DNA from 3 places in the Cedecea neteri genome. Region 3 is predicted to be linked to each of the others. Evidence: riboswitches for the same ligand, from Rfam matches in the RefSeq annotation. Region 3 holds a riboswitch; each other region holds the start of a gene.
The links. A riboswitch is a leader RNA that binds a small molecule or an ion and turns the genes downstream of it on or off. The one in region 3 is predicted to bind thiamine pyrophosphate.
Positions count from the first base shown of each region.

Region 1: it holds a riboswitch for thiamine pyrophosphate, as region 3 does, so the genes downstream of both, LH86_RS18535 (TenA family protein) here and thiC (phosphomethylpyrimidine synthase ThiC) in region 3, are expected to answer to the same signal.
Region 2: it holds a riboswitch for thiamine pyrophosphate, as region 3 does, so the genes downstream of both, thiB (thiamine ABC transporter substrate binding subunit) here and thiC (phosphomethylpyrimidine synthase ThiC) in region 3, are expected to answer to the same signal.

Region 1 covers NZ_CP009459.1:3,954,369-3,964,873, reverse strand. Annotated here, with positions in the region: gene LH86_RS18560 (methyl-accepting chemotaxis protein) at 120-1,664, shown strand; gene zigA (zinc metallochaperone GTPase ZigA) at 1,806-3,026, shown strand; gene LH86_RS18550 (ABC transporter substrate-binding protein) at 3,071-4,003, opposite strand; gene LH86_RS18545 (ABC transporter permease) at 4,029-4,799, opposite strand; gene LH86_RS18540 (ABC transporter ATP-binding protein) at 4,796-5,536, opposite strand; gene LH86_RS18535 (TenA family protein) at 5,533-6,213, opposite strand; TPP riboswitch at 6,273-6,374, opposite strand; gene LH86_RS18530 (LLM class flavin-dependent oxidoreductase) at 6,538-7,560, shown strand; gene LH86_RS18525 (MerR family transcriptional regulator) at 7,661-8,389, shown strand; gene LH86_RS18520 (nuclear transport factor 2 family protein) at 8,617-9,051, shown strand; gene LH86_RS18515 (SDR family NAD(P)-dependent oxidoreductase) at 9,048-9,767, shown strand; gene LH86_RS18510 (NAD(P)/FAD-dependent oxidoreductase) at 9,764-10,505, shown strand, end outside.
Region 2 covers NZ_CP009459.1:1,850,995-1,861,499, reverse strand. Annotated here, with positions in the region: gene LH86_RS08820 (sugar efflux transporter) at 34-1,212, opposite strand; gene sgrT (glucose uptake inhibitor SgrT) at 1,325-1,504, opposite strand; gene sgrR (HTH-type transcriptional regulator SgrR) at 1,592-3,250, shown strand; TPP riboswitch at 3,300-3,401, shown strand; gene thiB (thiamine ABC transporter substrate binding subunit) at 3,433-4,416, shown strand; gene thiP (thiamine/thiamine pyrophosphate ABC transporter permease ThiP) at 4,392-6,002, shown strand; gene thiQ (thiamine ABC transporter ATP-binding protein ThiQ) at 5,986-6,684, shown strand; gene LH86_RS08790 (DedA family protein) at 6,681-7,448, opposite strand; gene polB (DNA polymerase II) at 7,647-10,007, shown strand; gene rapA (RNA polymerase-associated protein RapA) at 10,231-10,505, shown strand, end outside.
Region 3 covers NZ_CP009459.1:1,339,130-1,349,634, reverse strand. Annotated here, with positions in the region: gene purD (phosphoribosylamine--glycine ligase) at 1-563, shown strand, start outside; gene LH86_RS06355 (DUF1481 domain-containing protein) at 610-1,302, opposite strand; gene hupA (nucleoid-associated protein HU-alpha) at 1,317-1,589, opposite strand; gene LH86_RS06345 (YjaG family protein) at 1,776-2,366, opposite strand; gene nfi (deoxyribonuclease V) at 2,410-3,081, opposite strand; gene hemE (uroporphyrinogen decarboxylase) at 3,093-4,160, opposite strand; gene nudC (NAD(+) diphosphatase) at 4,196-4,969, opposite strand; gene LH86_RS06325 (Rsd/AlgQ family anti-sigma factor) at 5,068-5,571, shown strand; TPP riboswitch at 5,622-5,732, shown strand; gene thiC (phosphomethylpyrimidine synthase ThiC) at 5,822-7,723, shown strand; gene thiE (thiamine phosphate synthase) at 7,723-8,358, shown strand; gene LH86_RS06310 (HesA/MoeB/ThiF family protein) at 8,351-9,106, shown strand; gene thiS (sulfur carrier protein ThiS) at 9,090-9,290, shown strand; gene thiG (thiazole synthase) at 9,292-10,071, shown strand; gene thiH (2-iminoacetate synthase ThiH) at 10,071-10,505, shown strand, end outside.

The DNA.
Region 1 (10,505 bases), 2.0 Mb from region 3:
GAATATATCCGATAAGCCTGTACGAGGTGCTTCCATCCCTTTGTGCTATTTATTTTCTGCTGTTTCGGCCGCAGAGGATTTTGTGCATTCATAAAAATACGGTTCTCAAGGGAGAAAAAATGTCACTACATGATGTAAAAATTCGCAGCAAGTTAACGCTGACGATTGCTATTTTTATTGTGCTGATGATCTTCAGCTCAGGGCTTTCTTTGCTCAGCCTGAGCCGGGCAAATACCGGCATTCAAACGATTGTTAATAATGATTACCCGACAACCGTTAAAGCCAACGATCTGATTGAGAGTTTCCAGGAGTTTGTGAACACGCAGCAGCTAATGCTGCTGGATGAAGCGGGTACATTTCGCCAGAAATCAGAAAAACACCTTACGGAGATTAGTGCGCATATTACCGCGCTGCTGGCTGACCTGAACAAATCCAGCACCGACGCGGCTTCACAAAAAGCGCTGAGTGAACTGGCCGACATTCGTAAAGAGTATCTGGACTCACGTTTCCGTATTTTACAGGCGGTACAGCAAAACGATCGTGCCGCTGCGCTGCAGGAAATGATGGCCACCACCATTCAGGTGCAGGAAAAATACAAAGACAAAGTGCAGGAACTGATTGCTATCCAGAACCAAAAAATGACTTCTGCGGGGCAACAGGTAGATAAAGATTATCGCTCTAACCGGCTGGTCACTGTGCTTCTGACCTTGCTGAGTATCGCGCTGGGCAGCCTCATCGGTATGTTTGTGGTGCGCTCCATTACTCGCCCGCTGGTTCGCGCCGTTGAGTTTGCCGGTGCGATTGCCGAAGGCGACCTTACGGGTAACATTACGGTGACTCATAAAGATGAAACAGGCGAACTGTTGCAGGCGCTGATGAGCATGAAAGTCCGCCTGCAAGAGATTGTCCATCAGGTTCAGCAGGGGTCGGAAACAATCTCTTCTGCCGCCGCACAAATTGTCGCCGGGAACCAGGATCTTGCGGCTCGTACCGAAGAGCAGGCCAGTTCTGTAGAGGAAACGGCGGCTTCTATGGAGCAGATCACCTCCACGGTGAAAAACACCTTTGACCACACCAACGAGGCAACCAGGCTCTCTTCCGAAGCCGCAACGGTGGTGAAAAACAACGGCCAGATGATGTCTCAGGTCACCAGCAAAATGCGTGTGATTAATGAAACCTCCAACCGTATGTCGGACATCATTAACCTCATCGACTCCATCGCGTTCCAGACTAACATTCTGGCGCTGAATGCGGCGGTAGAAGCGGCTCGCGCCGGGGAGCACGGCCGTGGTTTTGCCGTGGTTGCCGGGGAAGTTCGCCAGCTGGCGCAGAAAAGTGCCTCATCGGCGAGCGAGATCAGAAGCCTGATTGAGAACTCAACCACTCAGACTCGTGAGGGCATGGAGCTGGTGGAAAAAGCGAACGTGCAGATTGCCGGCATGATCAACAACGTGCAGGAAATGAACACTATCCTCGGGGAGATCAAGCAGGCCAGTCAGGAGCAAACGGACGGCATTTCCCAGATCAACAGCGCCATTGGCATGATTGATTCCACCACCCAGCAAAACTCTGCCCTGGTGGAAGAGTCGGTTGCCGCCGCGGCATCTCTGAACGATCAGGCGAAGCAGCTACGCGACCTGGTGCGGGTATTCCGCCTGCAGTAATTCAGTTTTCCTTCTCAAAGCCAGCGCTAGCTGGCTTTTTTCATTTCTACGCCCGGTTTTTATCTCCGGCATGACAATGTCGTCCATTTTTGTTATGTTATAACATATCAATAATAGCTGCACAGTCAGTGAGGAGTTGCAATGTCATCGTTAACACAGGCCCACAGTCGGCCAAAGAAACTGCCCGTTACCGTGCTGTCCGGTTTTTTGGGCGCCGGAAAAACTACTTTGCTGAACCATATTTTAAATAACCGGGAAGGGCGGCGGGTGGCGGTGATCGTCAACGACATGTCCGAGGTGAATATTGACGCCGCACTGGTGCGTGAGGGTGGTTCCAGTCTGACGCGCACCGATGAAAAACTGGTGGAGATGAGCAACGGCTGTATTTGCTGCACGCTGCGTGAAGATCTGCTGGTGGAAATCAGCCAGCTTGCCCGGGAAGGGCGTTTTGATAACCTGGTCATCGAATCTACCGGTATTTCCGAACCGCTGCCCGTGGCGGAAACATTCACTTTCGTGGATGACAAGGGCGAAAGCCTCTCCGATATCGCCCGGCTCGACACCATGGTGACGGTGGTGGACGGCTTTAACTTCCTTCGGGATTATGAATCCTACGACAGCATTCAGTCTCGCGGCGAATCCATGGGCGAAGAGGACGAACGTACCGTGGTCGACCTGCTGATTGACCAGATAGAGTTTTGCGACGTTCTAGTTCTCAACAAAACCGATCTGATCGGCGACGCAGAGAAACGCCGCCTGATGTCCGTCCTGCACTCCCTTAACCCACGGGCAAAAATCATCACTTCGGCGTTTAGCCAGGTGAGCCTGGACCAGGTTCTGGATACCGGGCTGTTTGACTTCGATGCTGCAGCCCAGGCGCCCGGCTGGCTAAAAGAGCTACGCGGGGAGCATACGCCGGAAACTGAAGAATACGGCATTCGTAATTTTGTTTTTCGCGCCCGACGCCCCTTCCACCCGGCGCGTTTCCAGATGGTGACCGACGGCGGGCTTAAAGGCGTTATTCGCTCTAAAGGGTTTTTCTGGCTGGCGAGTCGCCCTCATCATGCCGGATCCTGGTCCCACGCGGGCGGCGTGATGCGCCAGGGGCTGGCAGGGATGTGGTGGGCCAGCATTCCCCGTGAACAGTGGCCGCAGGATGCCGAAAGCCTCCGGCACATTTTAAAGCACTGGGAAGACGGCATCGGCGATGCGCGCCAGGAGATTGTTTTCATCGGCATTGATATGGATGAGGCGAGTCTGCGCGAGAAGCTGGAGTATGCCTTACTCACCGATGCCGAAATGGCCGAAGGCCCTAAAGCCTGGGCCCGGTATTACGATCCGATTGATGCCTGGTTTGACTGACTGAATGCCCGGCTGCCCGTTGGCAGGCGGCCGGGCCATCTGGCTTAGTGCAGCTCTACGGCGTAGTCATCCACCGGGGTGATTTTCTTGATCAGCTTGTTATCAAACAGGAACTGCTCATAGGCCTGGTAGCGGGCGCGGTCGAGTTTGGCCGGGTCGGCAGCAAACAGCGGCAGGCTTGCCTGCCAGGCCTGCTTATTCAGCTCGGTATTCAGTTCCGCATGGGCTTTGGCAAAAGCCTGCCAGGTTTCCTGCGGATGCGCCTGCAGGTACTCGTTGCCTTTTTTCAGCGCGGCGAAGAATTTTTTGATCTTCGCTTCATTCGCCGTTTTGCGATTCGCCACAAAAATCAGCTCATCGTAGGCCGGGACGCCGTAGTCCTCGACGTTAAACACCACCGGGGGCTTACCCTGAAGCTTCAGCTCGAGCGCTTCGATATTGCGGTAGCCGCCGATCACCGCATCCACCTGGCCCGCCAGCAGGGCACTGGTGAGCTGGAAGTTGACGTTGATGAGCTTCATTTCTTCCGGTTTGACGTGCTCATGCTCAAGCATGGTGGCAAGCGTCGCCTGCTCGATACCGCTGACGGAATAGCCGATTTTTTTGCCTTTGAGATCCGCCGGAGATTTAATGTTTTGATCCAGCGTCATCACGGTGTTCAGCGGGGTGTTAATCAGCGTCCCGACGCGCACCAGCGGTAGACCCTGATCGGCAAAGAAATGCAGCTGCGGCTGGTAGGTAATCGCCAGATCTGCCTGCCCGGCGGCAACCAGGCGCGGCGGCAGAGCAGGGTCAGACGGGGGAACAATCTTCACGTCCAGCCCCTCGGCCTTAAAAGCGCCAATTTGTTCTGCCACCATAATCGGCGCGTGATCGGGGTTAATGTACCAGTCCAGCACCAGGGTCAGCTTTTCGGCGGCTGAGGCCTGAGCGGCAAAGGCGGCGGTGAGCAGCAGGCCACACAGCGTTTTTTTCATCTTCTTAATTCCTTCATTAAGGCGGTTATTCGTTGTTTTCAGGCGACCAGACAATCAGCCGCCGCAGCAGGGCATCGACCGCCAGCCAGAGCAGAACGGTCATCAGGACTAAAATAAACAGCGCGGCAAAGCAGACATCGGTTTGCATGCGGGCGTTGGCGTTGAGCATCACGTAGCCCAGCCCTTCGGCAGAACCCACCCATTCGCCAATAATTGCCCCGATGGGGGCGACGGCGGCGGCCATGCGCAGCCCCGAGCCAAAAGCAGGCAGCGCCGCCATCAGTCGGACGTGCCTCAGCTGCGCCCAGCGTGAAGCCCCCATCGTGCGAGCCAAATCCAGATAGTCGTTATTCACCCGGCGCAGACCGTCAAAGAACGACGACACCACCGGGAAGAAAATCACCAGCACCGCCATCGCCACTTTGGCGCTCATGCCAAAACCGAACCACAGCACCAGCAGCGGCGCCAGGGCAAAGACCGGGATCGCCTGGCTGGTGAGTACCAGCGGCATCAGCCAGCGCTGGAGGCGGGGGGAAAACATCATGCCCAGCGCCAGGCCTGCACCCAGCAGTACGCCCAGAATTAGTCCGCTGATAATCTCTAAGGCTGTGACCAGCGTGTGCCAGGCGAGATAATCGCGGCCATCCCATAAAGCCAGCGCTACCGAAGCGGGAGAGGGCAGAAGAAAGGCGGGAATATTGCCGAGGGTAAGCAGGTACCAAAGCAGCAGCAGCCCGGCAAAAACGGTCAGCCCACGGCGCAGGCGGGTAGCATGAGTGTCTGACGTCGGCTTCATTCGGCGGCCCTCATTAACTGCTGCAGCAGCCCGGCCTGGCTTTGGAGCAGATCCACATCGTCCGGCGCGCGGGGCGGTTGCCCGGCAATAACATGCGTATCGTCAATGCCAGCAGGCCAGCGGGAGAGCACCAGCAGGCGATGGCTGAGCCGACAGGCTTCCATCGGATCGTGGGTGATCAGCAGCACGGTATTTTTCGCCAGCAGCCTGGCCGCCAGATCCTGAATGGCCGTGCGGGTAATGGCATCCAGCGCCGAAAACGGTTCATCCATCAGCACTATCGGGCGCTTTTCGTAAAGCGTTCTGGCGATGGCGGCACGTTGCCTCATCCCGCCCGAAAGCGAAGCTGGCAGGGCTTTGGCATAGCCAGCCAGCCCGACCTGTTCAATCAAATGCTCCGTCCATTGCCTGTCGACTGTTTCACCACGCAGGCGAGCACCGAGGGCCACGTTCTGCTCAATGCTGAGCCACGGGTAGAGCAAATCTTTCTGCCCCATCCAGGCGATGCGCCCGGCAACCGGCAGCCCATCGCTACAGGTCACGCTTCCTGCACTGGCCTGCGACAGCCCGGCGATAATCTTTAGCAGGCTGGTTTTACCGGCTCCGCTCGCGCCCAATAGCGCCACGAAGCTGCCGCCGGGAATATCAAAATTCAACCGCTCAAAAATGGTCTGCTGACCAAAGCGCAGGCTGAGATCGCGCACCTGAATGCCCGGCGAAGTCGCGCTGTCGATCATGAGGCATTCAGCCCCATCTGCCAGAACGCGGACTCAAGCTGCGTCGCGGTGGTAAAAATCTGCGATAGCTCCGGGAAACGGCTTTCCGCGCCACGCTGCTGACCTACCGTTTCGAGCAGTTGCACAGCGGCCTGCACGCCGATGAGGTAGCCCTCATCGCCGTAGTTACGGATCCAGTTCGCGTAGGGATTGCCTGCCATCACCGTGTCGGGGCTATGCAGCAGGCCAAGGCCGATTTCTGCATATCCGGCCACGCAGGGCAGCAGCGCCGCCAGAAGATCGAGCGCGTCGCCTGAATGGCCAATATCCAGCACGTAGCGGGTGTAGTTCATGGTTTCCGGGGCTTCCGCCTCGGCCGCCATTTGCGTTTCATCCAGCCCCCAGCTTTGACAGTAAGCCACATGGAGTGGCAGCTCGGAGACAATGGCATTCAGCGAAGCGGTCGCGGTGCGCATCTCCGGCAGAGTGCGGAGCTTGCTCACCAGCAGGGCGTAGGCGCGGGCAAAGTGAATCAGGAAAAGATAATCCTGAGTCAGATAGCGCTGAAATGCGGCTTTAGGCAACGTGCCGGCGGCAAGCTGCTGTAGAAAAGGGTGAGCGACGTAATCCTGCCAGTGCTGGCCAGCCTGCTCGCGCAGTCGTCCGTAAAGACCATTTTCGAAAAGTGGGGTGTACATGGGACCTCCTGGGTAAATGGAGATCCGGGCGCGCAGAGGTATGAACAGACAATAACAGAGCTGTGATTGCCGACCGTCCCTTCGCTGGCATGACCCAGATCAGGTTCAAAGGGTTCGGCTTGCGCCATCTCAGCCCATACAGGACACCCCTCGGAGGTGCCTGTTATACGACATTTACTTTTTGATTACAATCGCCGGGCAGCGTCGTTGCCCCCACTGAAACCGACGATCCGTTTAGTGCGGTATCGCAATATTTTGCTGGCACCCGGGGTGGGAATTTTGTCACTGTAGGCCAGTTACCTCCGAGTCTAAGGACGATATCCGATGAAAAAGATTGGCTTTCTCTCGTTTGGCCACTGGTCGCCTGCCGCCCAGTCCGGCACGCGCTCCGCGGCGGATACGCTGCTGCAGTCCATCGACCTGGCCGTTGCCGCCGAAGAGCTTGGCGCGGACGGGGCTTACTTCCGCGTGCACCATTTTGCTCGCCAGCTAAGCTCGCCTTTCCCCCTGCTGGCAGCAATCGGGGCGAAAACCAAACGCATTGAAATCGGCACCGGTGTGATCGACATGCGCTATGAAAACCCGCTTTACATGGTAGAGGATGCGGGCGCGGCGGATTTGATATCCGGTGGCCGCCTGCAGCTTGGGATCAGCCGTGGCTCGCCGGAACAGGTGATCGACGGCTGGCGCTATTTTGGTTATGTGCCCGGCGAAGGCGAAACCGAGTCTGACATGGCGCGTCGTCATACCGAAGTGTTCCTCGAGGCGCTGAAAGGGGAAGGTTTTGCCGAGCCGAATCCGCAGCCAATGTTTCCTAATCCGCCGGGGCTGCTGCGTCTGGAGCCGTTTTCGGCCGGGCTGCGGGAGCGCATCTGGTGGGGGGCAAGCTCCAACGCGACCTCTGTTTGGGCAGCGCAGTTAGGAATGAATCTGCAAAGCTCCACGCTGAAAACCGATGAAACCGGCGAGCCGTTCCATATCCAGCAGGCGAAGCAAATCCGCGCTTATCGGGCCGCGTGGAAAGAAGCGGGCCATACGCGTGAACCGCGCGTTTCCGTCAGCCGCAGCATCTTCGCGTTAATGGACCAGCGCGACCGCAACTACTTCGGCGGCAGCGGTAAAGAAGGCGACCAGGTTGGCTACATCGAGCCACAAACCCGGGCCATTTTCGGCCGCAGCTATGCCGCTGAACCGGAACTGCTCATTAAGCAACTGGCGCAGGATGAAGCGATTGCTGAAGCCGACACGCTGCTGTTAACCGTGCCAAACCAGCTGGGCGTGGATTATAACGCGCACGTGATCGAATCTATTCTGAAGCACGTTGCACCGGAGTTGGGCTGGCGCTAAAGGGCATCGGGGCTGAAAAAAGTGCAAACACTTGGCTCTTCATTCAGCCCTGCATAATCCGTAGTATATTGTGAGTATTCATGGTTATCAGGTGCTCTTCATGTCTTACTCCATCGGCGAATTTGCCCGGCTGTGCGGGATAAACGCCACCACGCTTCGTGCCTGGCAGCGTCGCTATGGCCTGCTCAAGCCAATGCGAACCGATGGCGGTCATCGGCAGTACAGCGATGAAGATATCCAGCAGGCGCTTAACATCCTCGACTGGGTGAAAAAAGGGGTGCCGGTCAGCCAGGTGAAGCCGCTGCTGGCCCGGCCTGAAGCACGTCGGGCGAACAACTGGTTGGGCCTGCAGGAAAGTATGCTCCAGCGGCTCAATGAGGGAAAAATCGAATCCCTTCGCCAGCTTATCCACGATGCAGGCCGGGAATATCCGCGCGCGGAACTGGTGACGGAAGTTTTACGCCCGCTGCGCAGTAAAGTCTCGGCCAACGTACCGGCGATCATGACCCTGCGCGAGATCCTCGACGGCATCATTATCGCCTACACGTCGTTTTGCCTCGAAGGGGATAAAAGAGCGCCCGGTGACAACTGCCTGATTACCGGCTGGCATCTGAGCGATCCCTGCGAAATCTGGCTGGAAGCGCTCAGGCGAACCGGCCAGGGGCACCGTATCGACGTGCTTCCCGTGCCGCCAGCCGTTCTGGCCCCGGAAATCTTTCCTGACCGAAAATGGCTGCTGGTCACCTCTGGTAAGCTGACGGCGGCACGTAAAAAGCAGCTTGAACTCTGGCAGCAGCAGGGCGCTACGCTCGAGATCATTCCCCTCTAGGTTCGTTTTCCCCCTCCACAACATGCTCATCAAATGACCTGCTGAAAACACGGCGGGTCGATATTTGCTGTCAAAAAATAAAATTTCCGCATTACCTTTCTGCTTCTAGTGCATTGAAATAATTGTCTTTTTAAAAATATCACATTCTAAACTTGGACAAATTTAAGTATTTGTGCAAGTTTTAATTATACAACAACGCCAGATGCTTCACCGCGAGGGTGAAATTCATGGGCACAACGCCAACCGCCATTCATCGCTTTATTGATTATTACGCCGGGTTGGACAAGCAGCCGCCCTCGGCGCTGGCCGGGCTTTACGCCGCCGAGGCCATACTCATCGATCCGTTTGGCGAACATCACGGGCTAGCTGAGATCCAACGCTACTTCGCTCATCTGCTGGCCAGAGTGACGTCCTGCCGTTTTGTTATAGATCCCCCGCTATGTGACGAGGCGCGTTTTGCCGTCAGTTGGACAATGCACTGGTCTCACCCGAAGATTGCCGGAGGTGAAGGGCTGTCCTTGCCTGGCTGTTCGATCGTTGATCTCGAGAATGACCTGATCGTTCGCCAGCGCGACTATTACGATGCCGGAGAAATGCTGTATGAACATCTGCCCCTGCTGGGGTGGGCGGTTCGCAGCGTGAAAAGCAGGGTGCGCCCATGATGACTGTCCTCATTACGGGCGCAAGCTCCGGCATCGGTAGCGGGCTGGCAAAATCCTGGGCCGATGAGGGGCATCGCGTCATTGCCTGTGGCAGAGATGCGGCTCGGTTGGCCACGTTGCAGCAGCACAGCTCAAACATCGCGGTACGTCAGTTCGATATGACCGACCGGGATGCCAGCCGTGAGGCGCTGGCCGACTGCCGGGCCGATCTGGTTATCCTCTGCGCGGGAACCTGTGAGTATCTGGATAACGGTCGGGTGGATGCCGCGCTGGTTGAGCGGGTGATGACGACCAATTTTCTTGGGCCGGTCAACTGCCTGGCCGCCCTTCAGCCACAGCTTGTTGCCGGCAACCGCGTGGTGCTGGTCAGCTCGATGGCCCACTGGTTGCCTTTTCCACGGGCAGAGGCCTATGGCGCTTCCAAAGCCGCGCTGACCTGGTTTGCCAACAGCCTGCGCCTGGACTGGGAGCCGAAAGGAATTGCCGTCACGGTGGTCTCACCGGGCTTTGTGGACACGCCGCTAACTCAAAAAAACGACTTTTCCATGCCTGGCCGGGTGAGCGTCGATGATGCGGTGAAAGCGATTCGCCGTGGCCTGGACAAAGGCAAAGATGAGATAGCTTTCCCGACGGGTTTCGGCCTGGTGATGCGCCTGTTGGCGGGGTTACCTGCAGGTCTACAGCGCCTTTTTTTGCGCAGGATGGTTCGATCATGAACATCGCTATTATCGGCAGTGGCATCGCCGGGCTGACCTGCGCCTGGCGACTCGCCGGACACCATCAGGTGACCCTTTTTGAAGCAGAGTCCAGCGTGGGAGGGCATACCGCCACGGTGGATGTGGCTACGCCACAGGGCACCTACGCCATCGACACCGGGTTTATTGTCTACAACGACCGGACTTATCCGCGTTTTATGGGCCTGCTGAGCGAGCTTGGCATTCGTGGGCAAAAGACGCAGATGAGTTTTTCGGTGCATAATCCGCAAAGCGGGCTGGAATATAACGGCCACACATTTAGCTCGTTGTTCGCCCAGCGTCGAAACCTGATTAACCCGGCATTTTGGGGGCTGCTAAAAGAGATAGTCCGTTTTAACCGGCAGGCAAAAGCCGCGTTGATGGGAGAGGTTGATCCCGAGGCGACATTGCAGGACTTCCTTGCTCAGCAACAGTTCAATGCCTTTTTTGCTCGCCACTACATTTTGCCCATGGGGGCCGCTATCTGGTCCTCGTCGCTGGAAGAGATGCGCCGTTTTCCTCTGGCGCTGTTTCTGCGCTTCTTTGAGCACCACGGCCTGCTGGATATCACCCAGCGCCCCCAGTGGTATGTGGTCCCTGGTGGTTCACGGGAATACATCCGGGCGATGCTGGCTCAGCTGGGCGAAAGGCTGACCGTGCATCTCAACACCCCGGTGCAGCGGGTTATCCGTCATCACGACGGTGTTAACATCGAGCTGG
Region 2 (10,505 bases), 510 kb from region 3:
ATTTTCCCCTCTCACCCATGAGAGGGGAAACTCTTAAACGTTCTTAACCCGGCTAGTCAGGAACAGCGCGACCACCGCAAGCGCCGCCATCAGCCAGTAAACGGAATAGTGACCAAAACCTTCTGCCAGCGCCCCTTGCAGTATCCCGGCCAGAATCACGCCCGTTGAAATACTGTTGGTGAATAACGTCGTCGCAGAACCGGGCCTTCCCGGCATCAAATCCTGGAACCACAGCATACCTATCCCGGCGATGATCCCGATAAACACCGCATTGAACAACTGTAAGACCACCAGCGCCGCTTTAGAGTGAAACAGGGTCAGCCCGACATAAAACAGGACACCCGCAGCCACGGCCGCGACCATCATGTTACGTTTTCCAAAGCGCTTCACGTAGTAGCCAGCGAGGATCATCGCGGGGATCTCCAGTCCTGCCGCCGTGCCCATTAATAATCCCGCCAGCTCATCCGGCAGCCCGAGATCCTGGCTTATCCACAGCGGCATATCGATGATGTACATGGTGTTGCAGGTCCACATCAGCATTGAGGCGATAAACAGCATCCGTACATTGCTGTCTTTCCAGCCGCTGACCTGCGTTATCGCCACCTCTGCGGGCTGTTCAACTCTCGGCACGGACGGCAACGCGAAAATAATCAGCGCCAGTGAAATGACAAATATTCCGGCAGCGATAAGGAACATTGTGGTAAAGCCGTATTTCAGCGCCAGCATAAAAGAGAGCGGCGGCCCGATAACCCACGCCAAAGAAAGTTGCGCACGCATGATCGAGCTAAACATCACGACTTCACGGGCGGAACGATCGGCGTATTCACGCGCCAGGGCAAAGATCTGCGGCATTGCTGTATTGGCTACCGAAGCAAACATCACGCCAAGCGTAATCAGCGTCAGATAATGACGATTGAAGGCAAAAAGAACGCTGTTTGCCACCGCCATCACGCAGCACACCATAATCAGCCTGCGCCGGTCGCCCCGACTGTCCGACCTTTTGGCCAGCAGCAAACTGACGCCAATCCCGGCAATCGCATTCACGGTATAAAACAAACCTACCCAAAACGGCCTCACTTCGACTTCTCGAGTTAAAAAGAGGCTAAGCGTCGGAGCTTGTAGCGCCCCGGCCACGCCAATCATAAAAGAGACGGCCATAAAGGCGGCGTATACAGGGTTAAAACGGCGTGCGCGGGTCAAAAACCAGAGCATGGAATGTCCTTAAAAGGAGATGTAGTCCGAGGTATTTGTTAAATGCGTAAAGATTAAACGAAAAAAGCCAGCAGTAAACAGCTGCTGGCCGGTGAAAAGCACCAATACTCAGTCACACATGAGTCGGCGCGTTGGCGTTCTCGGGCATCGGGGTTGTAACCTCCCACTGCATCAAGTCTTCGAGCATCCTTAGTCTTTGCTCCACCGTCAGGCGAGCCAGCCATCCAGAGCAAACAAACTGTGTTGCGGCAAAGTACTGTTGGAAAAACTTCGCAGGTGATGACCGCTTCATAAACACCTCCTCGCTTCATCGAGGATGATTATTGGCGTAATATAGGGAAAGTTAAATTGATGAGTTTCCGCCAGGAGTTCCTCTTTTATGTCTTCGTCTCGCCTGCAACAACAATTCATCCGCCTGTGGCAATGCTGCGAAGGCAAACCTCAGGAAACCACGCTGAATGATTTAGCGGATTTGCTGAGCTGTTCCCGCCGCCATATGCGTACGCTGCTTAATGCTATGCAGGAAAAAGGCTGGCTTAGCTGGCAGGCGGAAGCCGGACGAGGCAAGCGCTCGCAGCTCACTTTCCTCTATACCGGGCTGGCGCTTCAGCAGCAGCGGGCGGAAGATCTGTTGGAGCAGGATCGCATCGATCAGCTAGTCCAAATCGTCGGCGATAAAGCCGCTGTCCGCCAGATGCTCATTTCTCATCTTGGCCGCAGCTTTCGCCAGGGTCGACACATTCTGCGTGTCCTTTACTATCGGCCGCTGCTGAATCTGCTGCCCGGCTCGGCGCTTAGGCGCTCCGAAACCCACATTGCCCGCCAGATTTTTAGCGGCCTGACGCGTATAAATGAGGAAAATGGGGAACTCGAAGCGGATATTGCTCACCATTGGCAACAAATATCCCCTTTACGCTGGCGTTTCTTCCTGCGCCCCGGCATCCATTTTCACCATGGGCGTGAGTTGGACATGCTGGATATTATCTCTTCCCTACAGCGCATCAACGCCCTGCCGCTTTTTGCTCATATCACGCAAATCACTTCACCGACGCTCTGGACGCTGGATATTCACCTTAGCCAGCCGGATGACTGGCTGCCGTGGCTGCTGGGCAGCGTCAACGCCATGATCCTGCCGCGAGAATGGACAACGATGACAAATTTCGCCAGCCAGCCTATCGGCACAGGCCCCTATTCCGTCGCGAGAAACAATCGTAACCAGCTAAAGATCCACGCGTTTGATGATTACTTTGGCTTCCGGGCGCTCATTGACGAGGTCAACTTTTGGGTATTGCCGGAAGTTGGCGAGGAGTCCAGCTGCGGCGTGCAACTCCAGGGCATGCCGGACAGCGAAAAAGCCGTGGAAAGCCGCCCGGAAGAAGGCTGCTACTACCTGCTGTTCGACAGCCGATCCAGCCTGGGCATCAATGAAGACGTGCGCCAGTGGATTGGGCATATCCTCTCCCCGGTTAACCTTATCTACCGCGCTACCGAGCAGTATCAGCAATACTGGTTCCCGGCTTATGGATTGCTCCCGCGCTGGCACCATTCGAGGCCCGGGCCATTGCTCCCTAAACCTGCTGGACTTGAGAGCATTACGCTCACCTACTACCGTGACCACGTCGAGCACCGGGTGATCAGTAGCATCATGACCGAATTACTGGCGGAACAGGGCGTGAAGCTGGTTGTACAGGAGATAGACTATGCTGAATGGCATCAGGGCGAGGCCGAGAGCGATATCTGGCTGAACAGCGTGAATTTCACCATGCCGCTGGAATACTCCCTGTTTGCCCAGCTTTACGAAGTCCCACTGATTCAAAAATGCATCCCTGGCGACTGGCAGGGCGATGCCCGTCGCTGGCACAGCAAAACGCTGGCCCTGCCGGAATGGTGCAAGCAAATGCTGGAGCGCAATGATGTTATCCCATTGATTCACCACTGGTTGCGCATTGAAGGCCAACGCAGTATGCGCGGGGTGCGGATGAACACGCTAGGCTGGTTTGATTTCAAGTCCGCCTGGTTTGCCCCACCGGGCCCATAACGCTTTCGTAACATGACTTCCGTAACCCAAAGGAAATCAGTAGAATCCTCCCTGCTCAACGGGGTGCCAGGACAGTTTGTCCGCGCTGAGATAATACCCGTCGAACCTGATCCGGATAACGCCGGCGAAGGGATTTGAGACACTCAACTCAATTCCTTTGCCCCCTTTTACTGAGGTGCAAAGTGTTCAAAAAGTTTCTGCCGCTGCTGGCGCTCGCCGCCATGCCCGTTTTCGCTAAACCTGTATTAACCGTCTACACCTACGACTCATTCGCCGCCGACTGGGGCCCTGGCCCGGCGGTGAAGAAAGCCTTTGAGGCCGACTGTAACTGCGAGCTGAAATTTGTGGCGCTGGAAGACGGCGTTTCTTTGCTAAACCGCGTGCGCATGGAAGGCAAGAACAGCAAAGCAGATGTCGTGCTGGGGCTGGACAACAACCTGGTAGAGGCCGCCACGCAAACCAAACTGTTTGCGCCCTCTAACGTCGAAAACGCCACTCTTCAGGTACCCGGCGGCTGGAAGAACAGCACCTTCGTACCTTACGATTACGGCTACTTTGCTTTCGTTTATGACAAAAACAAGCTAAAAAACCCGCCAAAGAGCCTGAAAGAACTGGTTGAAAGCGACCAAAAATGGAAGGTGATTTACGAGGATCCGCGCACCAGCACCCCAGGACTTGGCCTGCTGCTGTGGATGCAAAAAGTGTACGGCGATAAAGCCCCGGAAGCCTGGCAAAAGCTGGCGAAAAAAACCGTCACCGTCACCAAAGGCTGGAGCGAAGCCTACGGCTTGTTCCTCAAAGGGGAAGCCGACCTGGTGTTGAGCTATACCACCTCCCCGGCCTACCACATCATTGAAGAGAAGAAAGACAACTACGCCGCCGCGGATTTCAGCGAAGGGCATTACCTGCAGGTTGAAGTCGCGGGCCGGCTGGCGAACAGCAAACAGCCTGAACTCGCCGAGAAATTTATCAAATTCATCGCCACACCGGGTTTCCAGAACACCATTGCTACCGGCAACTGGATGTATCCGGTAACCAACGTGGCGTTACCGGCTGGCTTCGACAGCCTGGTGAAACCGCAAACCACGCTGGAATTTACTCCTCAGCAGGTAGCCACCCAGCGCGCAGCATGGATCAATGAATGGCAACGCGCCGTCAGCCACTAATACCAGGCTGGCTGTATCCAGGGCTATTTGCCGCGACGCTGGTCGTGGCGGTAGCCCTGGCGGCTTTTCTGGCGCTCTGGCTTAACGCTCCGCAGACGGATGTCTTTGCCCTCTTACAGGACGGCTATCTTTGGCACGTCCTGCGTTTCTCCTTCTGGCAGGCCTTTCTTTCCGCCGCACTTTCCGTTTTCCCGGCAATATTTTTAGCCCGTGCGCTCTACCGCCGCCGTTTTCCTGGCCGGTTGGCGCTGCTGCGGCTTTGCGCCATGACGCTGGTGCTACCGGTGCTGGTCGCCGTCTTCGGCATTCTTTCCGTTTATGGGCGAGAAGGCTGGCTGGCAACGCTCTGTGGCCGGCTGGGCTTTGAATGGCACTTTTCCCCTTATGGCCTGCAGGGCATTCTGCTGGCGCACGTCTTCTTTAATATGCCGATGGCGACCCGCCTTCTGCTGCAGGCGCTGAACAATATCCCTTCTGAACAGCGCCAGCTGGCGGCACAGCTGGGGATGCAGGGCTGGCATTTTTTCCGTTTCGTCGAATGGCCCTGGCTGCGTCGACAAATACTCCCGGTTGGCGCCCTGATTTTTATGCTTTGCTTCGCCAGCTTCGCCACCGTGCTTTCTCTGGGCGGCGGCCCGCAGGCCACCACCATCGAACTGGCCATTTTCCAGGCACTCAGTTACGACTACGATCCGGCCAAAGCGGCGCTGCTGGCGCTGCTACAAATGGCGTGCTGCCTGGGGCTAGTGTTGTTGAGCCAGAAGTTAAGTAAAGCGATTCCTGTCGGCGTCAGCCAGCTTCAGGGCTGGCGCGATCCGCAGGATTCTCTGCGCCGAAAACTTAGCGATGGCCTGCTTATTCTGCTCGCCCTGCTGCTACTGCTCCCGCCGCTGCTGGCGGTAATGGTCGATGGGATTAACGGCAGCATGGGCAGCGTGCTGCGGCAGCCTGCGCTCTGGAACGCGCTCTGGACTTCACTGCGCATTGCTATTGCTGCCGGGCTTATCAGCGTGATCCTCACGCTGATGCTGCTTTGGAGCTCGCGTGAACTTCGGCTTCGTAACCAACGCTTCGCCGGGCAGGCCATTGAACTTAGCGGCATGTTGATTCTGGCGATGCCGGGTATCGTCCTCGCCACCGGCTTCTTCTTGCTGCTAAACAATACCGTGGGCTTGCCGCAATCCGCCGATGCGATTGTTATTTTTACCAATGCGCTGATGGCGATTCCTTACGCCCTGAAAGTGCTCGAAAACCCCATGCGAGACGTGGCGGAACGCTACTCCCAGCTTTGCCAGTCGCTGGATATCAGCGGCTTTAATCGCCTGCGATTTATTGAGCTAAAAGCGCTGAAACGCCCGATAGCCCAGGCGCTGGCCTTTGCCTGCGTCCTGTCCATTGGCGATTTCGGCGTGGTGGCGCTGTTCGGTAATGAAGACTTCCGCACGCTACCCTTCTGGCTGTATCAGCAGATCGGCTCTTACCGCAGCCAGGACGGCGCGGTCACAGCGCTGCTCCTGCTACTGCTTTGTTTTCTGCTGTTTACCTTGATTGAAAAACTTCCGGGGCAAGATGCTAACTCTGACTGATGTAACCTGGCTGTACCAGCACTTACCCATACGCTTTTCCCTGAAGGTTGCGGCGGGGGAACGAATCGCCATCCTGGGGCCAAGTGGGGCGGGAAAAAGTACGTTACTGAGCCTGGTCGCCGGATTCCTGGCGCCTGCCAGCGGCAGCATCGTCATCGACGGCGTGGATCACACCCGGACACCGCCTTCAGCTCGCCCGGTTTCCATGCTCTTCCAGGAAAATAATCTGTTTAGCCATTTGACCGTCCGGCAAAATATCGCCCTGGGCATGCATCCGGGCATGAAACTTGATGAAGCCCAGAAGCTGCGGTTGCAGGAAATAACGGAACGCGTGGGGTTAACTGACATGCTGGATCGTCTGCCGTCTCAGCTTTCCGGCGGCCAGCGGCAGCGCGTTGCCCTGGCCCGCTGCCTGGTTCGTCAGCAGCCCGTTTTACTGCTGGACGAACCTTTCTCGGCGCTGGATCCGGCGCTGCGCAAAGAGATGCTGCAGCTGCTCGACGAGCTGTGCCGGGAGCAACAGCTGGCGCTGCTGATGGTCTCTCACAGCATTGAAGATGCCGCCCGCATTGCCAGCCGCAGCATCGTGATAAAAGACGGGCGCATTGCATGGGACGGCGAAACGGGCACGTTGCTTAGCGGGGAGGCAAGCGCCTCCGCGCTGTTGGGGATCGGTAGTTAGTGCGACAGCACCTTCCGCAGGATGTCCCAGTAAACCGGCATCAAGGGATGCTGCAGCAAGGCCACAAAACTGCCAATGCCCACCACAAGCATAAGCGGAGCCAGCCAGTTTAGTCGGGCCTGCGGTAAATAGCGGGCCAGTCGATCTGAGCCACGCTTACCGCTGCGATACCAACGCCAGCACAGCCACACGGCCAGCCAAAGCAGTAAAGCCACCGCCAAAAGCAGCCACTTGAAGCTGGCGCTTTTCATATCCGCGGGAATATCTATAGCTGCTCCGGCAAGGATCCCCGGCAAAAAGTAGAGCGGCGGCCAGAGCAGGCAACCGATGATATTCGGCGGCAGAAACTTGGCCAGCGGTAAATCCAGCATGCCTGCAACCATCGGCACCAGCGGGCGCGTAGGGCCAACAAAGCGCCCAACCAGGATCGTAAACATGCTGTGCTGATGCAGCGCGTGTTCGGTTTTATCCAGCAGGGCCTTATTCTTCTTCATAAATGACCAGCGGTGCAGCGGCCCTTTGAAACGCTGCCCAAGCCAGAATGAGATCCAGTCGCCCAGCAGACAGCCGACGATCCCGGCGCCCCAGGCATAATAAAAGTTCACCTGGCCACTGCCGATCAACGCCCCCAGTCCGGCCATCATCACCGTGCCCGGCAGGATGAGTCCTACCAGCGCCAGCGACTCAAGAAAAGCCACCAGCATCACCGCGATAAGCGAATATGCCACTGACTGTGTAATAAAGTGTTCCAGCAAGGATTCCATAGGCTTTCCGTCGATGAGCGAGCGGGCGATTCTCCAGAATTAACGTGACAGGCGTCAAGGTCTCATTTCTATGAATAAAGAATAGACGGTAAAGTTCCGGACAATTCGCACGCCAGGCCAACAACACTGTATATAAATGCAGTAAATAACGGTTGTTTGCGCTATAATCGAAACACTTTTCCTGAGAGAGAATGCAGCGTGTCTCAAGCTCGTCAGGGGTTTCTGCTGACCAGGCACTGGCGAGACACCCCGCGCGGTACCGAAGTCGATTTCTGGCTGGCCACGGACGATGGCCCGCTTAAGGTGCGCCTGCCGCCTCAGGAATCCGTGGCCTTTATTCCCCAGCCGCAGCTAGCCCAGGCGCAGCGTCTGTTAGCCGGTGAAAACCAGTTCCGCCTTACGCCGCTTGAACTCAAAGACTTCCATCGCCAGCCGGTGGCGGGCCTGTATTGCCAACAGCACCGCCAGTTAATGCGTCTGGAAAAACTGCTGCGCGACGGCGGCGTGACGGTTTATGAGGCGGATATTCGCCCCCCGGAGCGCTTCCTGATGGAGCGCTTTATTACCGCGCCAGTCTGGTTCAGCGGCCATCCTCAGGGCGACGTGCTGCTGGATACCCGCCTGAAGCCCGCCCCGGAATACCGCCCGCCGTTGAAATGGGTCTCGCTGGATATCGAAACGAATCGACACGGCGAGCTGTACTGCATCGGCCTTGAAGGCTGCGGGCAGCGCCACGTCTATATGCTGGGGCCTGAAAACGGCGATGCTGCTGGCCTGGACTTTACGCTGGAATATGTCGCCAGCCGCCCTTTGCTGCTGGAGAAGCTGAATAGCTGGTTTGCCGAGCACGATCCCGATGTGCTGATCGGCTGGAACGTCGTGCAGTTTGACTTGCGCGTGCTGCAAAAAATGGCCGAGCGCTACCAGGTTCCGCTTCGTCTGGGCAGGGGTAACAGCCTGCTAGAATGGCGTGAGCACGGCTTTAAGCAAGGCGTTTTCTTTGCCCAGCTTGCGGGCCGGGTGATTATCGACGGCATCGAAGCGCTAAAATCGGCGTTCTGGAATTTCTCTTCGTTTTCGCTGGAAACGGTCTCCCGTGAACTTCTCGGTGAAGGGAAGTCGATTGATAATCCCTGGGATCGTATGGATGAGATCGACCGCCGCTTTGCCGAAAACAAACCCGCTCTGGCTACCTATAATCTCAAAGACTGCGAGCTGGTAACGCGCATTTTCCACAAAACGGAGCTGATGCCTTTCCTGCTGGAGCGGGCGACGGTCAACGGGCTCCCGCTGGATAAACACGGCGGCTCGGTAGCGGCTTTCAGCCACCTTTATTTCCCGCGTATGCATCGCGCAGGCTATGTCGCCCCCAATCTGGGTGAGGTTCCACCTCAGGCAAGCCCCGGCGGCTATGTGATGGATTCGCGCCCAGGGCTGTATGACTCAGTGCTGGTGCTTGATTATAAAAGCCTGTATCCGTCGATTATCCGCACTTTCTTAATCGATCCGGTCGGCCTCGTCGAAGGTACAGCCCAGCCAGACGTGGCGCACTCCGTGGAAGGGTTTATTGGCGGCTGGTTCTCCCGCGACAAGCACTGCCTGCCCGAGATCGTGAGCCAGATCTGGCATGGCAGGGACGAGGCAAAGCGCCACGGTAACAAACCACTCTCTCAGGCACTCAAGATCATCATGAATGCTTTTTACGGCGTACTGGGCACCAGCGCCTGTCGCTTTTTCGATCCCCGTCTGGCCTCGTCGATCACCATGCGTGGCCACGAGATCATGCGCCAGACGAAAGCCCTGATTGAGTCCCAGGGCTATGACGTCATCTACGGCGATACGGACTCCACCTTTGTCTGGCTGAAAAAGCCCCATAGCGAAGAAGACGCCGCGCAAATTGGCAGGAAGCTGGTTGAACACGTAAACGGCTGGTGGCGCGAACACCTGAAAACGACGCAGAGCCTGGAATGCGCCCTGGAGCTGGAGTACGAAACACACTTCTGCCGCTTCCTGATGCCTACCATTCGGGGAACGGACCAGGGCAGCAAAAAGCGCTACGCCGGGCTTATTCAGGAAGGCGAAGAACAGCGCATGATATTTAAAGGGCTTGAAACAGTGCGCACCGACTGGACGCCCCTCGCCCAACAGTTCCAGCAAACGCTCTATTGGCGAATTTTCCGCGGCGAGCCCTATCAGGACTACATCCGCGAGACCATTGCCAGCCTGATGGCGGGTGAGCTGGATTCACAGCTCATCTATCGCAAGCGTCTGCGTCGCCCGTTAAGCGAGTACCAGAAAAACGTGCCGCCTCACGTTCGCGCGGCAAGGCTTGCCGATGAGCATAACCAGCGTCTGGGCAGGCCTGCGCAATACCAGAACCGCGGCACGATAAAATACGTCATGACCCTGAGCGGCCCGGAACCGGTTGATTATCAGCAGTCTCCGCTGGATTATGACCACTACCTGACTCGCCAGCTGCAGCCCGTCGCAGAGGGGATTTTGCCCTTCCTTGAGGACGACTTTGCTACACTGATGACGGGGCAGATGGGGCTATTTTAAATAATCCTCAACATAACTCAGCTTACGGCGAGGCGCTAAGAGCGTGCTGCCAGCGCCGCCGTAATTTGAAGCATGACGAGTGCGTGACGAATCCGTTGCCATCCAGTACCATAGCGCCCTTTCTTCGAATCCTTAGACCCAATTTTAAACAACTGCGCCGCCTGTGCGCGGTTGCCATGCTATTGCCTGCAAATTTAAGTCACTGAAATAGAGCCGAAAACTTATGCCTTTTACACTTGGTCAACGTTGGATCAGCGATACCGAAAGCGAACTGGGACTGGGAACCGTTGTGGCGCTGGATGCGCGTATGGTCACCCTGCTCTTCCCGGCAACGGGTGAAAATCGTCTGTACGCCAGAAATGACTCCCCAATCACCCGCGTGATGTTTAACCCAGGCGACGTGATTACCAGCCATGAAGGCTGGCAGCTGAAAGTTGATGAAGTTAAGGAAGAAAAGGGTTTACTCGCCTACCTCGGCACCCGTCTCGATACCGAAGA
Region 3 (10,505 bases):
ATCAGCGCACCATGGAACGCGTGATTTGGCCGACCGTGCGCGGTATGGCTGCCGAAGGGAACACCTACACGGGCTTCCTGTATGCCGGGTTGATGATCGACAAGCAGGGTAACCCGAAGGTGATTGAGTTCAACTGCCGCTTCGGCGATCCGGAAACTCAGCCCATCATGCTGCGTATGCAGTCAGATCTGGTTGAGCTGTGCCTCGCGGCCTGCGACGGCAAGCTGGATGAGAAAGACTCTAAGTGGGACGAACGTCCGGCTCTGGGCATCGTGCTGGCGGCGGGTGGTTATCCGGCCGATTATCGCAACGGCGACGTTATCCATGGTCTGCCGCTGGAAGAAGTGGCCGACGGCAAGGTGTTCCACGCTGGGACTAAGCTCAGCGAAGATGACCGCGTACTCACCAACGGCGGGCGCGTATTATGCGTGACTGCATTGGGCGAAACGGTTGCCAAAGCGCAACAGCGCGCGCTGGAGCTGAAAAAAGAGATTCACTGGGAGGGCAGTTTCAGCCGCTCGGATATCGGTTATCGCGCTATTGCGCGTGAAAACGCGAAGTAATCTCGACAGCACACACTAAACCGCCCGCGTGGCGGTTTTTTTATACCTAGAAATCGCCAGGCTTAGGCTGCCAGCTGCAGAAGTTCTGGTTCGCCACCAGCAGCAGCTGTGAACCTTCCGGGGCTTCCAGCCAGGCAATGCTGACGTCAAGGGATGAGTTGCTCTGACGGCGCGCTATATGGCTCAGGGAGGCGCTATCAAGCTTTGGCGATAACGTTTCGCCTTCGCAGGTCGTTACCGTGCCGTTCTGGTGCCAGCGCCCCTGGCGCAGCACAACGTGACCGATGCGAAGCGCTTCACTGGTCTCACGAATACGATTGGCGTTGAACTGGTACAAAGCCACCTGATCGTTAGAAAGCTGCTGCTTCTGACTATTCACTTCCCTCTGCATAAAGCTCAGGTCGCCGTGGTCGTCAAAGCGGACTTTGACATGCTCCGGCTGCTTGCCCTGAATATTGAGTTCGATGAACGTCAGTTTGTCACCCTGCCAGCGGTATTCACCGGTGGTGGTGGCGCCGTGCTGCCACGGGCTAAATGCAGTAAGGATATGGGTGGATTCATCGGCGTTGTCTTTTCGCCAGATGCGCACCACGCCCTGGTCGGCAACATAGCCGGTAGCGGTAAAGGGAGGGAGTTTGTTACTGCTGCATGCCGTGAGCGCCAGTACACCCGCCAGCGCCAGTAGCGGACGCCAGACGGACAAAAGGGGCGTAAACGCCCCTCTGTTAAAACTGTTCACTGACACGCGTTAACTTACTTAACCGCGTCTTTCAGTGCTTTACCAGAAACAAATGCCGGCACGTTAGCAGCAGCAATTTTGATTTCTTTACCGGTCTGCGGGTTGCGGCCAGTGCGCTCAGCACGGTGGTTCACTTTGAAGGTACCGAAACCAACCAGTTGTACAGCATCACCTTCTTTCAGAGACTCAGTAATTGCAGCCAGAGTGGATTCCAGAGCAGCTTTAGCCTGTGCTTTAGACAGGTCAGCCTTGTCAGCAATTACATCAATCAGTTGAGTCTTGTTCATAAGTTATCCTTACAATGTGTTTATCGCTTGCTAAGCATCGAGTGCGACGGAAATGCCTAAAAAGCACTCTCCTGCATACACGCACCGATAGCCACTTTTATTCGCCCCACAAATGTAGACCAGACGGGGGGTTAATTGGAAGCCTCCAGGGAGGACAAATCAGACTGTATGTCACGTTTTACTGTCTTACTGCTGCAAATTTATACCGATATTACTGATACTGGCCTCACGGAGGTCAGCACGAAGCCCTTTAATGAGCTCAATATCGCGTTCTTCGCAGTCCGCCAGCAGCCGGAAAATCTCCCACTGAATGTCCCATTCTTCTTCTACCGCCGGGTTTGCTCTCAACTCCTCGTCGGTCATTTCACGACCGGCCTGAGTCATTTCCAGCATCGCCACCGAAGTGATTGAACATTTACTGACTTCGATTGCGTGCTCCAGCGTTTCACCCGAGAGACGGGAGTGAATAAGCTCACTCAACGCCACGCACGCGTCAATCGCCGGATAGACACCGTAAATATCATAGTCGTCAGCCGCAGGAATTGCCTCTTCAAGTTTCTCTAACTGACTATCAAAGTTCACTTTGGCATCTTTCACCGTTTGGGTTTCCCAAACCAGGTCAAGGATCTTGCGATAAAGCTGGGGATCGCCAAAGCCGGTTTGCTGGCAAAACATGGCGTAGTTCGGGTACATACGCTCGCACAAAGAAGCCATAAAGGTGACGTGCTGCCAGCTTTCCAGCTTCTCCAGGCGTAAATGAATAGGGTTCTGTAACATGACGGTGTCTCAAAGACGGAAAATTAGCGGCAGTTTACCTGAATCACCTGCCGATTGCTTGCAGGCGCTTAAAAGCCGGGCGCCCGGAGGCAACGGCATCGGCCCAACGGGTTGGCTCCGGTAAACGGTAGCCACCCATGCAGCGCTCCACCCAGGCTAACGCTCCGTCGAGGCTTACGCGGTGTCCGGTAGAAATAAACAAAGGATTACAGCGTTTTTTACTGCGCCAGACCCACGCCAGTTGCTCGCCCTTGTCCATCAACGGCGCACGAGCGCCGGGTTCTTCCCCCAACGGTTCAAACTTCCCGCACAGCCGCTTTTTCGCCACGCCAATCGTCGGTACGTCCACCAGCAGGCCAAAATGGCTGGCAACGCCCAGACGACGGGGATGGGAGATGCCGTGGCCATCCACAAACACTAAATCGGGTTTTTGCGACAGCATGCCCCACGCCTCAAGCAGCGCGGGATATTCGCGGAAGGATAAAAAACCGGGGATATAAGGCATGGTGGTGGCAATTCTTGCCACCTGATATTCAACCAACTCAAGAGATGGATAACTCAACAAAACGATGGCCGCGCGGGTGACGTCTCCGCCTTGTTCAAACCCCACATCGGCCCCGGCGATCAACCGAGGTGGATCCTGCTCAAGACGATCCTCATGGATCACCTTTGAGGCCAGATCCAGCTGTTGCTCTCGCAGTAAGGTGAGATCCATCTCTTGCTACCTTAAGCCTGGTGGTATTGCGCGGACAGGCGATGTACTGCTTCCACAAAGACGCCAGCATGCTCTGGCGGAACGTCCTGGTGAATACCATGCCCAAGGTTGAAGACGTGCCCTTCTCCCTGCCCGAAACCAGCCAGGATCGTAGCAACTTCTTCTTCAATGCGTGCAGGCTGAGCGTAAAGCATGGAAGGGTCCATGTTGCCCTGCAGCGCGACTTTATGGCCTACGCGACGGCGAGCATCTGCGATGTCCGTTGTCCAGTCGAGGCCCAGCGCGTCACAGCCGGTTTCCGCCATCGCTTCAAGCCACTGCCCGCCGCCTTTGGTGAACAGCGTCACCGGCACACGGCGGCCATCGTTTTCACGCAGCAGGCCATCGACGATTTTGTGCATGTAGTAGAGCGAGAATTCTTTGTAATCACGGCCGCTCAGCACGCCGCCCCAGGTATCAAAGATCATCACCGACTGCGCACCCGCGCGGATTTGCGCGTTCAGGTACAGCGTCACGCTCTGCGCCAACTTATCCAGCAGCAGGTGCAGTGCTTTCGGATCGGCAAACATCATTTTCTTGATCACGGTGAAGGCTTTGCTGCTGCCGCCTTCCACCATATAAGTGGCCAGCGTCCACGGACTGCCGGAGAAGCCAATCAGCGGCACTTCGCCCTTCAGTTCACGGCGAATGGTGCGCACCGCGTTCATCACGTATGCCAGCTCGCCCTCCGGATCGGGAATCGGCAGCTTTTGAACGTCGGCCAGGCTTTGAATCGGGGAGCTAAAGCGCGGGCCTTCCCCGGCTTCAAAGTACAGCCCAAGCCCCATCGCATCCGGGATGGTCAGAATGTCCGAGAAGAGGATCGCCGCATCCAGCGCATAACGGCGCAGCGGTTGCAGGGTAACTTCGCAGGCCAGCTCGGCATTTTTGCACAGCGACATAAAGTCACCCGCCTGAGCGCGCGTCGCCTTATATTCCGGTAAATAACGCCCTGCCTGGCGCATCATCCACACCGGGGTGACATCTACCGGCAAGCGCTGCAGCGCGCGCAGGTAACGATCGTTCTTCAGTTCAGTCATGTTTACCTTTCCTTTAGCTGTATCGCCGCAGTCTATCATTCATAGTCCGCGCGACACAGGGCGACGGTATCTTCAATTAAGCGGCGCGCCACGGTGCCCGGCGGCGGTAACAGCGGCAACTGGTCATAGCGATACCAGCCCGCATCCAGCAGCTCTTTCGGGTCAATCTTGATTTCACCACTGTGATAATCCGCCATGAATGCAGTCATCAGTGACTGCGGGAACGGCCAGGGCTGGGAAGTTACGTAGCGCAGGTTTTTCACCTGAATGCTGCTCTCTTCCATGACTTCGCGAGCCACCGCCTGCTCCAGTGTTTCGCCCACTTCGACAAACCCAGCCAGCACGGTGTAGACGCCGTTGCGGTGGCGCGTGTGCTGAGCCAGCAAGATATGATCTTCCTTACGGATAGCGACAATAATGCAGGGGGCGATTTGCGGGTAATAGCGTTCGCGACAGTGCCCGCAGAGCATCGCCCATTCGTTTTTGCTGAAGTGCATTTCATGCCCACAGTAACCGCAATACTTATGCGAGCGATAAAACTCTGCCAGTTGGACGCCGCGCCCGGCCAGTTGGAACAGGCCCACATCGCGATCCAGGAGCTGGCGCAGCGAGCCCATGTCCGAGCGGCGATTTTCGCGAATCAACCAGACGGGCTCACCTTCCCACTCACCGATATCCAGAGCGCGGCTGCCTATGAGCTGAAATTCTGCCGCGCTGCCGTGAGGTAAGTCACCCTGCGGCAACCATATTTTTTGCTCATGGCTGACTATCCACCAACCATGATCTAAGTTTTGAATAACACGTTCCATAACCTGGTGCACATCCCCGTGTTCACTGATATAAACAATTAGTTTTTACTTTTTTGGGTTAGTTTGCGTTCAATCTTTTAACTCACGGAGTCTCAATCATGCTGAACCAGTTAGCCAATCTGACTGAGCGCGTTGGTGGTAGTAATGAGTTAGTTGACCATTGGCTGCAGGCCCGTAAGCACCTGTTGGTCGCCTATTACAACATGGTCGGGATCAAGCCTAACAAGGAATCGCACACCGCGCTCGACGAAAAAGCGTTAGACAATTTTTGCCACGGCCTGGTGGATTACCTCTCTTCCGGTCATTTCAGTATCTACGAGCGAATCATCAGCAACCTGGAAGGCAGCAGTCCGCTGCTAAGCGCAGCCCAGCTTTACCCTCAACTGGAAGCTAACACCCAGCAAATCATGGACCTCTACGATTCCCATCTGGAAAACGCCATCGACCGCGACAGCTGGGTCGAGTTTCAGCAGGCGCTGTCGGAGATTGGCGAGTGCCTGGAGTCCCGCTTCACCCTTGAGGATAAGCTAGTCCTCCTGGCTATTGATAACAACCTTGACGGCAGCGCCAGCGATCCTGCCGGGCTGGCAAGTCCAGCTTGAGTTGTTAGCTATTAACGAGTAATTTACAACTTTCCCGCCGCAAGGTGGGATCATTCTTGTCGGAGTGCCGAGTGCGTTATGCACCGGCTGAGACCGTTAATTCGGGATCCGCGGAACCTGATCAGGTTAGAACCTGCGAAGGGAACAAGAGTAATTCTGTCTTTGGGTACACCCGTTCTCGGGCGGCCCATATCCATTACTCCTTCCGTTGTCCTGACAAGCCATATCCTGACTAAACCTGGAATGAGCTATGTCTGCATCTGAAAAAAAACCTGGCCGCCGCGAACAACGCGCCGCCGCCCAACACTTTATCAACACGCTTGAAGGCACCGCCTTCCCTAACTCCAGACGCATCTATCTGACCGGATCACGCGAAGATATCCGCATCCCGATGCGCGAAATCCAGCTCAGCCCAACGCTCACCGGTGGGAGCCAGGATGCCCCGCAATATCAGCCGAACGACGCTGTCCCCGTCTACGATACTTCCGGCCCCTATGGCGATCCCGACATCGCCATAAACGTGTTACACGGGCTAAATCCCCTACGCAGCGCCTGGATTGCCGACCGAGGCGACAGCGAAACGCTGGATGAACGCAGCTCCGCTTACACAAAAGCGCGTCTTGCCGACGACGGCCTGGACGAATTGCGCTTTGAAACTCAGTCCAAACCTCGCCGGGCAATAGCAGGACAATGCGTCACCCAGTTGCATTACGCCCGCAAAGGCCTTGTCACCCCGGAGATGGAATTCATCGCCATTCGTGAAAATATGGGGCGCGAGCGCATTCGTGATGCTGTCCTGCGCCACCAGCATCCCGGTGAAGGGTTTGGGGCCCGCCTGCCGGAAAACATCACGCCGGAGTTTGTCCGGGATGAAGTCGCCGCCGGGCGAGCGATTATTCCCGCCAATATCAACCACCCTGAATCAGAGCCGATGATTATCGGCCGCAATTTCCTGGTGAAGGTCAATGCCAATATCGGCAACTCGGCGGTCACGTCTTCTATTGAAGAGGAGGTGGAGAAGCTGGTGTGGGCCACCCGCTGGGGGGCAGACACGGTGATGGACCTTTCAACCGGCCGCTATATTCACGAAACGCGGGAATGGATCCTGCGTAACAGCCCGGTGCCCATCGGCACAGTCCCCATCTACCAGGCACTGGAGAAAGCGAACGGTATCGCCGAAGACCTGAGCTGGGAGATGTTCCGTGACACGCTGCTGGAGCAGGCAGAGCAAGGCGTGGATTACTTCACCATTCATGCGGGCGTGCTGCTTCGCTATGTCCCGATGACCGCGAAGCGCCTGACCGGAATTGTGTCACGCGGGGGATCAATTATGGCGAAGTGGTGCCTGTCCCATCATCAGGAAAACTTCCTGTATCAGCACTTCCGTGAAATTTGCGAAATCTGCGCCGCCTATGACGTTTCCCTTTCCCTGGGCGATGGCTTACGTCCGGGCTCCATCCAGGATGCCAACGACGAAGCTCAGTTTGCCGAACTGCATACGCTGGGCGAGTTGACCAAAATTGCCTGGGAGTACGATGTCCAGGTGATGATTGAAGGCCCGGGGCATGTGCCGATGCAGATGATTCGCCGCAACATGACCGAAGAACTGGAGCATTGTCACGAAGCACCTTTCTACACCCTTGGTCCGCTCACGACCGATATCGCGCCGGGATATGACCACTTCACCTCCGGCATTGGCGCCGCCATGATTGGCTGGTTTGGTTGTGCGATGCTTTGCTACGTCACGCCGAAAGAGCACCTCGGCCTGCCGAACAAAGAGGACGTTAAGCAGGGGCTGATCACTTACAAGATTGCCGCTCACGCCGCGGACCTGGCCAAAGGGCATCCGGGCGCGCAAATACGCGACAACGCGATGTCCAAAGCACGCTTTGAATTCCGCTGGGAAGATCAGTTCAACCTGGCGCTCGACCCCTTCACCGCCCGCGCTTACCACGATGAAACCCTGCCGCAGGAATCCGGCAAAGTCGCGCATTTCTGTTCCATGTGCGGCCCGAAGTTTTGCTCTATGAAGATCACCCAGGAAGTGCGCGATTACGCTGCCAAACAGGCGAGGGATGCTGGCATGGAAGATATGTCCCAACACTTCCGCGCCCGGGGCGGTGAAATTTATCTCAGACAAGAGGAAGCATAATGTCCAGACTCATTTTCCCAGCCACGTCACGCAGGCTGGGCCTTTATCCAGTCGTCGACAGCGTGGAGTGGATCGAACGCCTCCTCGGGGCGGGCGTCAAAACCATCCAGCTCCGCATTAAAGATAAACGCGATGCAGACGTTGAAGCTGACGTCATCGCCGCCATTGCGCTGGGCGAACGCTACAACGCCCGCCTGTTCATCAACGACTACTGGCGACTGGCCATCAAACACGGCGCCTACGGCGTACATCTCGGCCAGGAAGATATGGATGTCGCCAATCTGGCGGCGATAAGCGAAGCCGGGCTTCGGCTGGGGCTTTCAACCCACGACAACATGGAAATGGATCGCGCCTTAAGCGCTAACCCGTCCTACATTGCGCTGGGCCATGTCTTCCCTACCCAAACCAAGCAAATGCCCTCCTCCCCGCAGGGGCTGAATAAGCTGGCAGAACATATCCAGACGCTGGGTGATTATTCCACTGTCGCCATCGGCGGGATAAGCATCAATCGTGTGCCTGCCGTGTTAGCTACCGGCGTGGGCAGCGTCGCCGTCGTCAGCGCCATTACGCAGGCTCCCGACTGGCGAGCGGCCACGAGGCAATTACTCGACCTGGCAGGAACTGGCGATGAATGACGCGGATTTTATGCGCTACAGCCGCCAGCTGCTGCTGGAAGACGTGGCGATTGAAGGGCAGGAAAAACTGCTGTCCAGCACGGCGCTGGTCGTCGGTCTGGGCGGCTTAGGTTCACCTGCCGCGCTGTATCTCGCCGCCGCTGGCGTAGGCAAGCTTATCGTCGCGGACGATGACAAGGTGCATATCAGCAATCTCCAGCGCCAAATCCTGTTCACTTCAGAAGATATTGAGCGCCCGAAATCTTCGGCGGCCCACCAGCATTTGCAGCGCCTTAACCCAGGCGTAAAAATTGTTTCGCTGACAGAGAGGCTGACGGGGGATTCTTTGACAGAAGCCGTGCACGAAGCCGACGTGGTGCTGGACTGTAGCGACAATATGGCAACCCGCCAGGCGGTTAACGCCGCCTGCGTGGCCGGGAATACGCCGCTTATCACCGCCAGCGCCGTCGGTTTTGGCGGCCAGATGATGGTCCTGACACCGCCCTGGGGGCATGGCTGCTACCGCTGCGTCTGGCCTGACGAGAGTGAACCTGAACGCAACTGCCGCACCTCCGGCGTCATCGGCCCGGTCGTGGGCGTGATGGGTACCCTCCAGGCACTGGAAGCCATCAAATTGCTGACCGGTATGGCACCGGCTACTGGCGAGCTGCGTCTGTTTGACGCCCGGCAGCACAGCTGGCGCACGCTAATGATGCAAAAATCAGCCACCTGCCCGGTCTGCGGAGGCCACGATGCGCATTCAGTTTAACGATGAACCTCTGGAATGTACGGCTGGCCTGACGCTCGCAGCCCTTCTGGCCCAGCTTGATCAGGGCAAAACTGGCGCGGCGCTCGCCGTTAATCAAACCATTATCCCGCGCGACCAGTGGAGCAATCATCTGCTGCGCGAGGGCGATATCATTCTGCTGTTTCAGGCAATTGCCGGGGGCTGACATGTTACAGATTGCCGATAAAACCTTTTCCTCTCGCCTGTTCACCGGCACCGGAAAATTCTCCTCCAGCCAGATGATGATCGACGCGATTCGTACTTCTGGCTCACAGCTTGTCACCATGGCAATGAAACGCGTGGATTTACGTGGCCATAGCGATGATATTCTTCTGCCGCTACAGCAGGCGGGCGTGCATCTGCTGCCCAATACTTCCGGGGCAAAAACGGCAGAAGAAGCTATTTTTGCAGCCCAGCTTGCCCGCGAAGCGCTGGGAACAAACTGGGTTAAGCTGGAAATTCATCCTGATGCCCGCTATTTACTTCCTGACCCGATTGAAACGCTGAAGGCCGCCGAAACGCTGGTCAAACAAGGATTTGTGGTGCTGCCTTACTGCGGCGCCGACCCCGTGCTCTGCAAACGCCTCGAGGAAGCTGGCTGTGCGGCCGTGATGCCGCTCGGCGCGCCCATCGGTTCAAATCAGGGTTTGCAAACCCGCGCGCTGCTGGAAATCATCATTGAGCAATCCCGCGTGCCGGTTGTTGTCGATGCGGGGATCGGTGCCCCAAGCCATGCGGCCGAAGCCTTAGAGATGGGCGCTTCTGCCGTGCTGGTCAATACCGCCATAGCGGTCGCCCGTGATCCGGTGCAAATGGCTCAGGCGTTCCGTCTGGCCGTGGAAGCTGGAAGCCTTGCGGCACAGGCCGGGTTAGGCTCTCGCCACCAGCAGGCGCAGGCCTCCAGCCCGCTGACCAGTTTCCTGCAGTTTAGCGAGGAGAATGCCTGATGGCGGAAACCTTTACCGACCGCTGGCGGCAGTTGGACTGGGACGATATCACTCTGAGCATTAACGGTAAGACGGCGGCGGACGTCGAACGGGCAATTCACTCGCCCCGCCTGACGCGCGAGGACTTGATGGCTTTGCTCTCCCCCGCCGCCAGCCGCTACCTCGAGCCTCTTGCCCAGCGGGCGCAGCAGCTTACGCGCCAGCGCTTCGGCAACACCGTCAGTTTTTACGTGCCGCTCTATCTCTCTAACCTGTGCGCCAACGACTGCACCTATTGCGGTTTTTCCATGAGTAATAAGCTGAAACGCAAAACGCTGGATGAAGCGGAGATTGAACGGGAATGTGCAGCTATTCGTGAGCTGGGGTTCGAACATCTTTTGCTGGTGACCGGCGAACACCAGACCAAAGTCGGCATGGATTATTTCCGCCAGCAT